DNA from 2 places in the Mesorhizobium sp. B2-3-5 genome. Region 2 is predicted to be linked to the other one. Evidence: riboswitches for the same ligand, from Rfam matches in the RefSeq annotation. Region 2 holds a riboswitch; the other holds the start of a gene.
What was found. A riboswitch is a leader RNA that binds a small molecule or an ion and turns the genes downstream of it on or off. The one in region 2 is predicted to bind thiamine pyrophosphate.
Positions count from the first base shown of each region.

Region 1: linked by a shared signal. The riboswitch ahead of FJ958_RS09150 (YkoF family thiamine/hydroxymethylpyrimidine-binding protein) and the one ahead of thiB (thiamine ABC transporter substrate binding subunit) in region 2 are both predicted to bind thiamine pyrophosphate.

Region 1 covers NZ_VFVX01000005.1:249,106-254,726, reverse strand. Annotated here, with positions in the region: gene FJ958_RS09155 (ABC transporter permease) at 1-730, opposite strand, end outside; gene FJ958_RS09150 (YkoF family thiamine/hydroxymethylpyrimidine-binding protein) at 1,085-1,693, opposite strand; TPP riboswitch at 1,684-1,797, opposite strand; gene FJ958_RS09145 (hypothetical protein) at 1,975-2,283, shown strand; gene msrA (peptide-methionine (S)-S-oxide reductase MsrA) at 2,454-2,972, opposite strand; gene FJ958_RS09135 (glycosyltransferase family 39 protein) at 3,133-4,647, opposite strand; gene FJ958_RS09130 (hypothetical protein) at 4,844-5,551, shown strand.
Region 2 covers NZ_VFVX01000025.1:321-5,941, reverse strand. Annotated here, with positions in the region: gene FJ958_RS23205 (ABC-F family ATP-binding cassette domain-containing protein) at 1-856, opposite strand, end outside; gene FJ958_RS23200 (thiamine diphosphokinase) at 858-1,517, opposite strand; TPP riboswitch at 1,605-1,719, shown strand; gene thiB (thiamine ABC transporter substrate binding subunit) at 1,763-2,761, shown strand; gene thiP (thiamine/thiamine pyrophosphate ABC transporter permease) at 2,907-4,532, shown strand; gene thiQ (thiamine ABC transporter ATP-binding protein) at 4,525-5,307, shown strand.

The DNA.
Region 1 (5,621 bases), on a different contig from region 2:
CCTCTGTCGGCTCCGGCTTTGCATCGCGCCCAGCCCTTTCCCACGGCATGGCAAGGCGCTGAACGAGCACCGCCAGACCGAACAAGGCAAGCGTCAGCGCCGAACTGACGGCGACCGCGGCGAGCACCAGGTCGGGCCGGAAATTGTTCTTGGCGCTCAGCATGTAGATGCCCAGCCCCTTCGCCGCGCCGGCATATTCGGCGAAGATCGCGCCGACCACGGCATAGGTGATGGAAATGCGCAGGCCGGCAAAGAAATAGGGCAGCGCCGAAGGCAGGCGAGCCAGCCAGAAAATGCGCCATCGCCCCGCCCCCATGGCGGCGAGCATCTGGGCAATCTCTTTGCTGGTCGACACATAACCTTCGACCAGCGCCACCATCATCGGGAAGAAGGTGACCAGCGCGACGAGCAGAATCTTTGGCAGCAGCCCGAAGCCGAACCACAGCACCACCAGCGGCGCGATCGCCACCAGCGGCAAGGTCTGGCTGGCGATCAGGATCGGGAACAGCGCGCGGCGCAGCCTCGGCAGGAAATCGACCAGCGCCGAAAGCACGAAGGCGGCGACGACCGAGCAGGCAAAGCCGGCCAGCGTGGCGCGGATGGTGGGCAGCGTGTTGTCGGCCAGCGCTGCGCGATTTTCCCAGGCCTGCGCCAGCACGCGCGACGGCGCCGGCAGCACGGGCGCGACGCCGCCGAAGCGGGCGCAGAGTTCCCAGGCGGCAAGCAGCAGGGCGAAAGCGAGGGCCGCGGGGGCGGCCTTGGCGAGAGCTCGCGTGAAGGCTGATCTCCCCCCTTGTGGGGGAGATGGCCGGCAGGCCAGAGGGGGGCGCGAAGGATCGCCAACCTTCGAAACTTGTGCTGAAGGTGCTGAGCGTAACCACCTGATGGGTCGGCGGGACAGCGCCCCCCTCTGCCTTGCCAGGCATCTCCCCCACAAGGGGGGAGATAGGCCGTCACCGCCGCCTTCGCCAATCACCAAGGGCTTCGCTGCCCCCTGTGGGAGGCGGATGGGGGTAGGGACGCTTTCCCCAGGCGGATCAAACGAACCAACCACGACAATATCCTCGACGGCGCCAGCCGCCGCTCAACCCGCGGTCGGGCTGTTGGCCGAAATGGTGATGTCGAGGGTCACGTGGCCGGCGCCCGGACCGAAGCGGCAGAAGGCTTCGTTGAGCGTGGCGAAGATCGCGCCGGCATCGCCGCGCAGTTTGGTGCAGAAATGCTTTGAGCGTTCGAAGACGCCCGACTGCTTCAGGAAGTCGATGCAGCCATGGATCTCGTCCATGTGGTCGCCGGCGCCCATCACATAGAGCGAGAATTGGGCGGCCGCCGGCTGGTCGGTCGAAAGTGTCGACTGCACGGCGCGGATCGCGGCCAGCTTGCGCTCGTCGAGCGGGATTGTCGGGCCGCCGACCTCGTCGGAGCGGCAGATCGGGTCGTCCGGCTCGCCGGGGCAGCCGCGCGAGACGGCGGCCGACAGCACGCAATGCTTGCCGCTCCTCGCGGCCGCCACGAACAGGTCGCGCATGGCCGGGAACAGCACTTCGGGCGGCCCGACCAGCAGCGTCGCGATGTCGTCGGTCTCGATCCGCAGCCTGTCCCGGTAGGGATCGAGCGCGCCGAGCGCGCCCAGGATGACGCCGACGAAATCGTCGGCCATGGGATATAGGGAAATCTGTGCGCCTGAAAACATTGCCCGCCTCGCTCCGCTGGTATTACCCAGATCAGCTTCTAGGGTCTGTGGGCTTGCCGCCCCCGTCTCAGCCCCGACCGTACGGAGCACCCCTGTGGATGAGCGCGTTAAAGCACCATTCGATCGATTGGGGAAGCGGTTTTTTTCAGCGCGCTACGCCAAAAGCGTTGCGCCGGAGCAGTGGCAGCTGGCTGCGCCGGCGAGAAATTTTCCGGGAACCTTCACCTGGTCGAGAGATTGTCCCGCCAGTCGCTACGCGACGAGTTCAATGGAGACCAGCCATGTTCATGAAAATCCTCGCAGCTTCGGCGCTCACTGTCGCTCTTGCCAGTTCCGCGATGGCGCAAAGCAATAGCGCGAGCGGCAACGATGGCTCTGGCGGCAGCGGCAAGTCGGTCACTGTAGAACCGAGTACGCCAGCTTCGCCTGATGCGCTCGATCCGGCAATGACCAACAGCACGACCATCGCGCCGGGCGGATTCGACTCCAATGCGGACCAGAATTGCCCGACCAACCCGCAAGGTGCGCAGTCCGATGCCAATGGCAACGCCACGGCGCCGACCTTGAACGACAAGAACTGCGGCAAGTAAATCATTGCCAAAAACGGAGAAAGCCGCCGGGCGGACGCCTGGCGGCTTTCTCCGTTCGATATCGCTCCCAACGCTCCCGAAAGGGATTCGCACCGCATCAGGGATTTCGCCAGGTATCGGCCGAAGCGTCCTTCTGGACGCAACAAGGTTCGATGCTTTGTGCCGAAACGTTAGGACGCTGCCTTTTCGCGAACCGGCAGCCTCCAGCCGGGCCTGACGAAATGGCAGGTATAGCCGTTGGGATACTTCTCCAGATAGTCCTGATGCTCGGGTTCGGCCTCCCAGAAGGCACCGGCCGGCGCGACTTCGGTGACGACCTTGCCGGGCCACAGACCAGAAGCATTGACGTCGGCGATGGTGTCTTCAGCGACGCGCTTCTGCTCGTCGCTGGTATAGTAGATCGCCGAACGGTAGCTCATCCCGACATCGTTGCCCTGCCGGTTGCGCGTCGTCGGATCGTGGATCTGGAAGAAGAATTCCAGCAGCGTGCGGTAGCTGATCCTGGCCGGATCGAAATTGATCTCGATCGCCTCGGCGTGGGTACCATGATTGCGATAGGTGGCGTTCGGCACATCGCCGCCGCTGTAGCCAACCCGGGTGGAAAGGACACCCGGAAAGCGCCGGATCAGATCCTGCATGCCCCAGAAGCAGCCGCCGGCAAGTACCGCTCGTTCGCTCGAAGTCGCCATGTTTCGTCTCCCAAAAAGCAATTCCAGCTGTTTGACGGTTTCCCGTCAGGAATTGCGCAAAGAAAATTGAGTTGCCCCATAAATGGGCATTGCCGCCCGTTTCGTCCAGTCGCCTGGGAATGGGCGGCGGCCTCGGCCAGTGGGAACCGGACGACAGGCTTCAGCCGCGCGGATACCGCGTGCCGGGCGGAATGACAGCAAAGTTGATGGCTATTGGCGGCGCCCCGCGCGACCAGTTGAAAAGAACGGTCTTGACCGGGATGTTGTCCAGCCATGCCCGCAGCGGCAACGGTACGCCGCGACCCGACCAGACCATCAGCATGCCGTGGTCATGCAGCCGCTGGCTTGTGATCCAGGGCGCGAACTTCATATTCAGGTCAGTGAAGATCGAGGGCTTGTCATACGCGTTGAGGCCGGCCAGCATGGCCAGATTGGTATCGCCGCCGACAATGTCGAGCCGGCCAGGTGCCGCTGCGTGCCAGATCGCCTCCGCCTCGTCCGAGATCGGCTGCGCGGGCCAGCAGACAGCGTCCATGCGCCCCCTTATGTTGCAATCCGTCCAGCGAACGGCCGCATAGGCGCCTGACATGGTGACGATGCAGGTGAAGGCGCAGATCGCCAGCCTTCGCATCTGGACAGCGCCAAGCCGATGGCCAAGGAAAGCGAGCACCACGACGCCAATGAGATTGTACATCGGCGCCCCCCAGGATTCGCCGGTGCCGGTGAACAACGAGGCGACCATGATCAGCATCGCCGGCCCAAGCCCCATCCACACGAGATAGGCGAGCTTACCGCTCTCGACGGGCTCTTGCGGAGCTGGCGTGCGCCGCAGCAGCCCTGATATGGCCAGCACCAGGAGGAAACCGGAGAGCCCGGCCAGTTGGACACCGATATAGTAGAGGCGCGCACGGTGTTCGGTCACCCACGCGTCGCGGTCGGCGAAATAGGTCAGCGGCAAGAAATCGACGCGATAAAGCTCGACGGCCAGCGGCGCGGCCACGGCGAGAAAAACGGCAAGGCCAAGCCATGGCCAAGGCGTCGCCAATCGGCTGCGCGCGCGTGCGTCGGACAACAGCCAGAGTGCGCCGAAGGCAAGCAGCAGGCCGGTGGAGAACTTGGCATAGAGCCCGACGCCCGACACCAGTCCGAGCGCCAGCCACCAGCCCGGCCCGCCGCCGCGGCCGGCGCGCCAGAGCAGCCAGCAGATGGCCGCCCAGAACGGCATCTGCGCGTAGTCATGATTGAATTGCGGGGTTGGCCAGCCGAAGAAATAGACCGACGGCATCAGCAAGACTGCAGCCAGCGCACGGTTTCGCCCCAGCATGTCGCGGGCCAGCAGATAGACCAGGACGAAAGTCGTGGAGATCGTCAGCTGGGCAAGCAGATATTGCGGCCAGCGGAACGATCCGGTCAGAAGGTGGCTGGTCTCGAGCAGCCAGGCGGGCAGTTGCGGATGCTTATAGGTCAAAAGCACCCATTCGCGGCCCCACATGAAGCCTTCCACGACGTCGCCAGGCGGCGCGGGATCGACCAGCGATGGCACCACCGTCCAGCACAGGATCTGCGCCAGGCACAAAAGCGTCAGCAAATACCAGGGATGACGAAGCAGGCCACGCCAGACCGATGACGGGTCCAGGCCTGTGCCGGGCAGTCCTGCCGGCACCCAACGATCCATGGAGTCATCAATTCCCACCATGCGGCGCTTAAACCACATCGCCCAGTTTGCCGAACAGCCCTAACATCAAAGCTTACAAAAAAGTATAGCTGCGTGCCATTGCGACACCAAGATTGAGCAGGAATTTCGGCGTAACACCGCCTCCCCGAGCAAACAGCCCGCGCACCCGATCCCCTCTGAACCTCCCGGACACTCGATGCGTCACCAGCATGCCATCATCCACCACCGCGCGCTCGACTTCTGGCTGGCGCGTGCCGCGGTGCTTGTCATCATCTGCCTGCAGCTTCTGGTCATCAACGATCTTTCCTTCGGCCCGCGCTGGCTGGCGCCGGCCCTGGAAGCTGCCCTGCTGGTGCCCCTGTCGGTGGCCACTGCCTGGACGCAGGTCGCCACCCAGAAGGCGGTCGAGGAGGAGCACTGGTATCTGGTCGGCCGGTTTCGCGTCATGATCCGCAGGACGGCCCTGGTGATGACCGGCGTCGTCAGCGTCATGAATTGCGGTTCGCTGGTGTTCCTGGTGCGCGCGCTGCTGGCGGGCCATGCCGGCTCCAGCGGCCAGACGCTGTTGGTCGATGCGCTCAACATCTGGGTCACAAATGTCATCGTCTTTGCCTTGTGGTTCTGGAGCACCGACCGCGGCGGGCCGCCGACCTGCGGCCTCGTCGCACGCGCGCATTCCGATTTCCTGTTCCCGCAAATGGCCCTGAGCGACCGCGAGATCCGCGACTGGCTGCCGGGCTTCGTCGACTATTTCTTCCTGGCCTTCACTAATGCGACGGCGTTTTCGCCGACCGACACCTTGCCGCTCTCGCAACGCGCCAAGCTGCTGATGATGGCGGAGGCGACGATCTCGCTGCTGACGATCGCGCTGGTCGCGGCCCGCGCCGTCAATATTCTCGCCTGATGCATCTCGCCCAAAGCTGGCCACGGCTTTGGGCGTTCAAACGCGACGCGATCTAGGCGCAGAACACAAA
Region 2 (5,621 bases):
TAGCCTCGATCACCAGCTTGCCGGATTCGGCGGCGTCGCTCGCCACCATGGTCGCGGTGCCTTCGGCGCCGCGATGGCCGCGAAAACGCTGGCGCATGGTCTGCAACTCGCCCAGCCGGCGCATGTTGCGCTTGCGCCGCGCCGTCACGCCATAGCGCAGCCAGTGTTCCTCGCGCACGATCTGGCGGCCGAGCTTGTGCTGCTCGCGCTCTTCCTCTTCCAGCACCAGGTCGCGCCATTCCTCGAAATGGCCAAAGCCCTTGTCCAGCCGGCGGGTCTGGCCACGGTCGAGCCAGACGGTGGCGCGCGACACGCGTTCGAGAAAGCGGCGGTCGTGCGAAATGACGATGAGCGCCGAAGAGGTGCGGACGAGTTCCTCTTCCAGCCATTCGATGACAGACAAATCGAGATGGTTGGTCGGCTCATCAAGCAGCAGAATGTCGGGTTCTGGCGCCATGACGCGGGCAAGGGCGGCGCGTCTGGCCTCGCCGCCGGACAGGTCGCCCGGCCGCTCCTCGCCCGACAGGCCGAGATGTTCCATCAGATAGCTGGCGCGGTAGGGATCGTCGGCGGGCCCGAGCCCGGCCTCGACATAGGCCCGCACGGTGGCAAAACCCTCCATGTCGGGCATCTGCGGCAGATAGCGGATGGTCGCCGAAGGCTGGCGGAACACCTCGCCGTCCTGCGGCTCGATGAGGCCGGCGGCGATCTTGAGCAGCGTCGACTTGCCGGACCCGTTGCGGCCGACCAGCGCGATCTTGTCGCCGGCCGAAGCGGTCAAGGCGGCGCCGTCGAGCAGCGGCGTGCCGCCGAAGGTCAGTTTTATCCCGTCGAGATTGAGAAGAGGCGGGGCCATGTCAGCTTTCGGGCAAGGGATAGGGATGGGCGAGCAGCAGCGCTCGGCCATGGCCGAGCGCGATTTCGAGGTGGCCCCCGGTCTTGTTGAGCTTGACCTCGTTGGAGATGGTCAGTGACGAACCGAAGGCCACTTCGACCTCGTCGAGCGGCCATTTGGCGCCGGTCACGGTCAGGCCGGCCAGTTCGGAAAAGCCAAGGATCGAAAACAGCGTGCCGTCGGCATAGTCGAAACCAGCCGTTGCGTTCAGCAAGGGAATGCCTTCCTGGGCGCCGCTGGTCAAAAGCACATCCGTTCCCGTCTCGGCCAGGCGCAGGCCCAGCGCCAGATGCAGGAAGGCGTGATCGGCGCGTTTGCCGCCGAAGGCGCCGGCCAGCACAAGCCGGGTTGCCCCGCGCTCCAGTGCCGCCGCGATCGCCAGTTCGCCGTCGGTCTTGTCCTTTTCCGCCGGGAAGGTCTGGCGGCGGACCGCGGCGAGGTCGGCGGGCAGGTCGGCCGGAACCGAATCGAAATCACCCACCCACAGTTCCGGCACAAGGCCCAGCATCCGTGCATGGCCGATGCCGGCGTCGGCGGCGATGACGCGCGAACCTTCGACCTGGCGGTCGAGCCGGGGCGTGCGGATGAGATCGCCGCCAAGCAGGATGGTGAATGTGCTCATATCCTGTCGCCCTTACCAGCCCGGCACGGGAAACGGAAGGCGGCAAACTCCCACTTGCGCGGTTCGCCGGCCGGGCCTATGTGTCGAAACGCTCTAACGGGGTGCCGGCTGCGATGTTCGCGGACCGGCTGAGAGGCAGTCTCGCCAACCCGCTGAACCTGATCCGGTTTGTACCGGCGGAGGGATTAGACGTTTCGGACAGTCCGACGCCTCAATTCCTTTCAATTCAAACGAAGGAGGCGCCGATGCGCACGCTTTTATATGCTCTTGTCTCAGCAATGGTCGTGGTGCTGTCCGGCCCGGCCTTGGCCAAGGACAAGCTCACCGTCTACACCTATGAAAGTTTCACCGCCGACTGGGGCCCTGGCCCGGTGGTGAAGAAGGAATTCGAGGCCGAATGCGGCTGCGATGTCGAATTCGTCTCGGTCGCCGACGGCGTCGCCCTGCTCAACCGCGTCAAGCTCGAAGGAGCATCGACCAAGGCCGATATCGTGCTCGGCCTCGACACCAATCTCACCGCCGATGCCAAGGCTTCGGGTCTGTTCGCGCCGCATGGCGCGGTGACCGGTATCAATGTGCCTGGCGGCTGGAGCGACGATACTTTTGTCCCGTTCGACTACGGCTATTTCGCCGTCGTCTACGACACGCAGAAGCTCAAGACGCCGCCCAAGAGCCTGAAGGAATTGGTCGAAGGCAGTGCCGACGACAAGATCGTCATCCAGGATCCGCGCACCTCGACGCCCGGTCTCGGCCTGCTGTTGTGGGTGAAGTCGGTCTATGGCGACAAGGCGCCGGAAGCCTGGGCCAAGCTCAAGGCGAAGGTGCTGACCGTGACGCCGGGCTGGAGCGAGGCCTATGGCCTGTTCACCAAGGGCGAGGCGCCGATGGTGCTGTCCTACACCACCTCGCCGGCCTACCACATGGTCGCCGAGAATACCGAGCGCTACCAGGCGGCCTCCTTCGAGGAGGGTGAATATCTGCAGATCGAGGTCGCCGGCATCACCACGACGGGAGCCAAGAACCCGCTGGCGCAAAAGTTCATGGCCTTCATGACCGGCCCCAAATTCCAGGACGCCATCCCGGAGACCAACTGGATGTTCCCGGCCGGCAAGACCGACAAGCCGCTCAACCCGGCTTTCGACAAGCTGGTCAAGCCGACCAAGACCTTGCTGTTCAGCCCCGAAGAGGTTGCGGCCAACCGCAAGGCCTGGGTGGATGAATGGCTGGCGGTGATGAGCAAGTAAGACTCAAGCTTCGTGGATGTCTGTGCCAAGCCGCCCCCCTCTGGCCTGCCGGCCATCTCCCCCGCCTGAGGGGGGTGGGCGGGAACTCCGCCTTAGCCAGGCATTTGCTTCGCTCAATGTCCGTCTCAGTTTCGGGTAGCGCGACATGCATGCGCGTCATCCCACTGATCCCCGCGTCACCGCCGGCGTCATCGCGCTTACGGCAATCGCCCTTTTGATCGGGGGCGCGTTTGCCGGGCTGCTCGTCGAAGGCGCCGGCGACCTTTCAGGCGCCTGGGCAGCCTTCGATCCCTATCTGCTGCGCGTCGTGCGCTTCACCCTGTGGCAGGCGGCCCTGTCGACGCTGCTTTCTGTTGTCCCGGCACTGTTCGTGGCGCGTGCCCTGTCGCGGCATCCACGCTTTTTCGGCCGCGCCTTCATCCTGCAGCTCTTCGCCGTGCCGTTGGCGCTGCCGGCGATTGTCGCGGCACTCGGCATCCTGGCGCTCTACGGCCGCGCCGGCTATTTCGCCGGTCTGTTCAGCGCGATCGGCGGCCAGGGCTGGCCGGGCATCTACGGGCTATCAGGCATTCTGGTCGCCCATGTCTTCTTCAATCTGCCGCTCGGCGTGCGGCTGTTCCTCGAGGCGCTGCAGACCATACAGGCCGACCAGTGGCGGCTGGCGAGCCAGCTCGGCATGGGTGCGCGGCCAGCGTTCCGGCTGATCGAATGGCCGGCGCTGCGCGCCGCCTTGCCCGGCGTCGCCGGGCTGGTCTTCATGCTCTGCATCACATCCTTCACCATCGTGCTGACGCTCGGCGGCGGACCGGCCGCGACGACGCTGGAGGTCGGCATCTATCAGGCGCTGCGCTTCGACTTCGATCCCGCGCGAGCCGTCGCGCTGACATTGCTGCAGATTGCCTTGACTTTCATCGTCGTGCTGGCACTCACGCGCCTTGGTGCCAATGTCGTCGGCGACACCAACCTGCCGGTCGCGCCGCGCCGCTATTTCTCCGTCAAGGCCACCGAGGCCTGGCTTAATGCGGCGCTCATCGTGCTGGCGCTGGTGTTCGTCGTCGGACCGATGGCCGCGACCGTCGCAGCCGGGCTGGGTGCCGATCTCGGCCGGCTGGCCGGCGAGGCCACTGTCCGGCAGGCGACGCTGACCAGCGCCGTGCTGGCCTGCCTGTCGGCGTTGCTTTCGGTGGTGCTGTCGCTGGCCCTGACCATGGCGCGCCGGGCGCTGGCGCTGAACCGCCGCGCCGGTCCAAGAACAGTGCTCGAGCATGCCACCGATACCGGCGCCGGGTTTGTCCTCGTCGTGCCGCCGATCGTCATCGGCGCTGGCTGGTTCCTGCTGCTGCGCCATGCCGGCGATGTCTTTGCCATCGCCCCGGTCATGGTGGTCACCGTCAATGCGGTGATGGCGATGCCTTTCGCGCTGCGCGCCGTCCGCCCTGCCTATGATGCGGGGAGCGAACGTCACGAACGGCTCTGCGCGCAACTCGGGATTTCCGGCTGGACCAGGCTAAGGCTGATCGACTGGCCATCGCTGCGGCGTCCGCTCGCCACCGCCTTTGCCTTCGCCATGGCGCTGTCGCTCGGCGATCTCGGGGTCATCGCGCTGTTCGGCAGTGATTCCGTGCAGACCTTGCCCTACCTTCTCCTGGCGCGCATGGGCAGCTATCGTACCGAGGATGCCGCAGGCTTGGCGCTGCTGCTCGGCCTCGTCTGCCTGACTCTGGTCATGGCGGCCCACTGGATGGGCAGGGAGAAGAACCGGGATGCCTGACGGAGCGGCCAGCAGGCTTGAACGAGGCGCTTCGGTGCGGCTGGACAACGTATCGTTCAGCTATGGCGAAGCGCCGCTCGTCTTCGATGTTGATTTCGCCGCGACAAAGATCACCGCCATCATGGGACCGAGCGGCTCGGGAAAGTCGACGCTGCTCAACCTGATCGCCGGGTTCGAGACACCGCGGTCCGGCCGGGTGCTGATCGGCGGGGCGGATGTCAGCGTCCAGCCGCCTTCGGCCCGGCCGGTGTCGATGGTGTTCCAGGAGAACAATCTCTTTGCTCATCTCCCGGTCGAGCAGAATGTCGGGCTCGGCCGCTCGCCGTCGCTGCGCCTGACCGAGGCCGACCGCACTGATATCGCGGAGGCGCTTCTGCGCACCGGCCTTGCCGGCAAGGAGAAGCGGTTGCCGCGCGAACTTTCCGGTGGCGAACGGCAGCGCGTTGCGTTGGCGCGCGTGCTGGTGCGCGATCGCCCGGTGCTGCTGCTCGACGAACCGTTCGCTTCGCTCGGGCCGGCCTTGCGCGACGACATGCTCGACCTGGTTGCCGGGGTTCATGCTGAACGTGGGATGACGGTGCTGTTCGTGACGCACCAGCCGCAGGATGCCCGGCGCATCGGCCAGAATGTGGTGTTTCTGGACAATGGCGCCGTTGCGGCGACCGGCAAGGCGGACGATTTCTTTGCCGGGGCTGGTCCGGACGCATTCCGACGCTATATCGGTTCGGGGGCTGGGGATGCCGTATCACGAGATATTGCCCGGAAGCGGACATAATTTACGGTCAAACCGGCTTCAGGCGATGGGGCGCTTGCTTGCCATGGTCAAAGTAGTGTGGCTAGGTCCGCCCTACTGGTCCGGCACACGCCGTGATTTGCCTACAGCATCCGCCGCGCGCCTCGAGGGACGCGTGACGGATGCTGTAGCAGTTTTTTTGCGCATGACACGTTCCGAAGATCGCCGCCGATTTTCGTGGTCATGCGCCGGGACCTGAAAGGAAGCTGTTCTGGCGATCGGCGTTGACAGACCAAGAAGGAATCCGCTGGCGCGCTTTCTGGCGCTGGTCGGCTTTGCCGTGGCCCTGGCAAGCT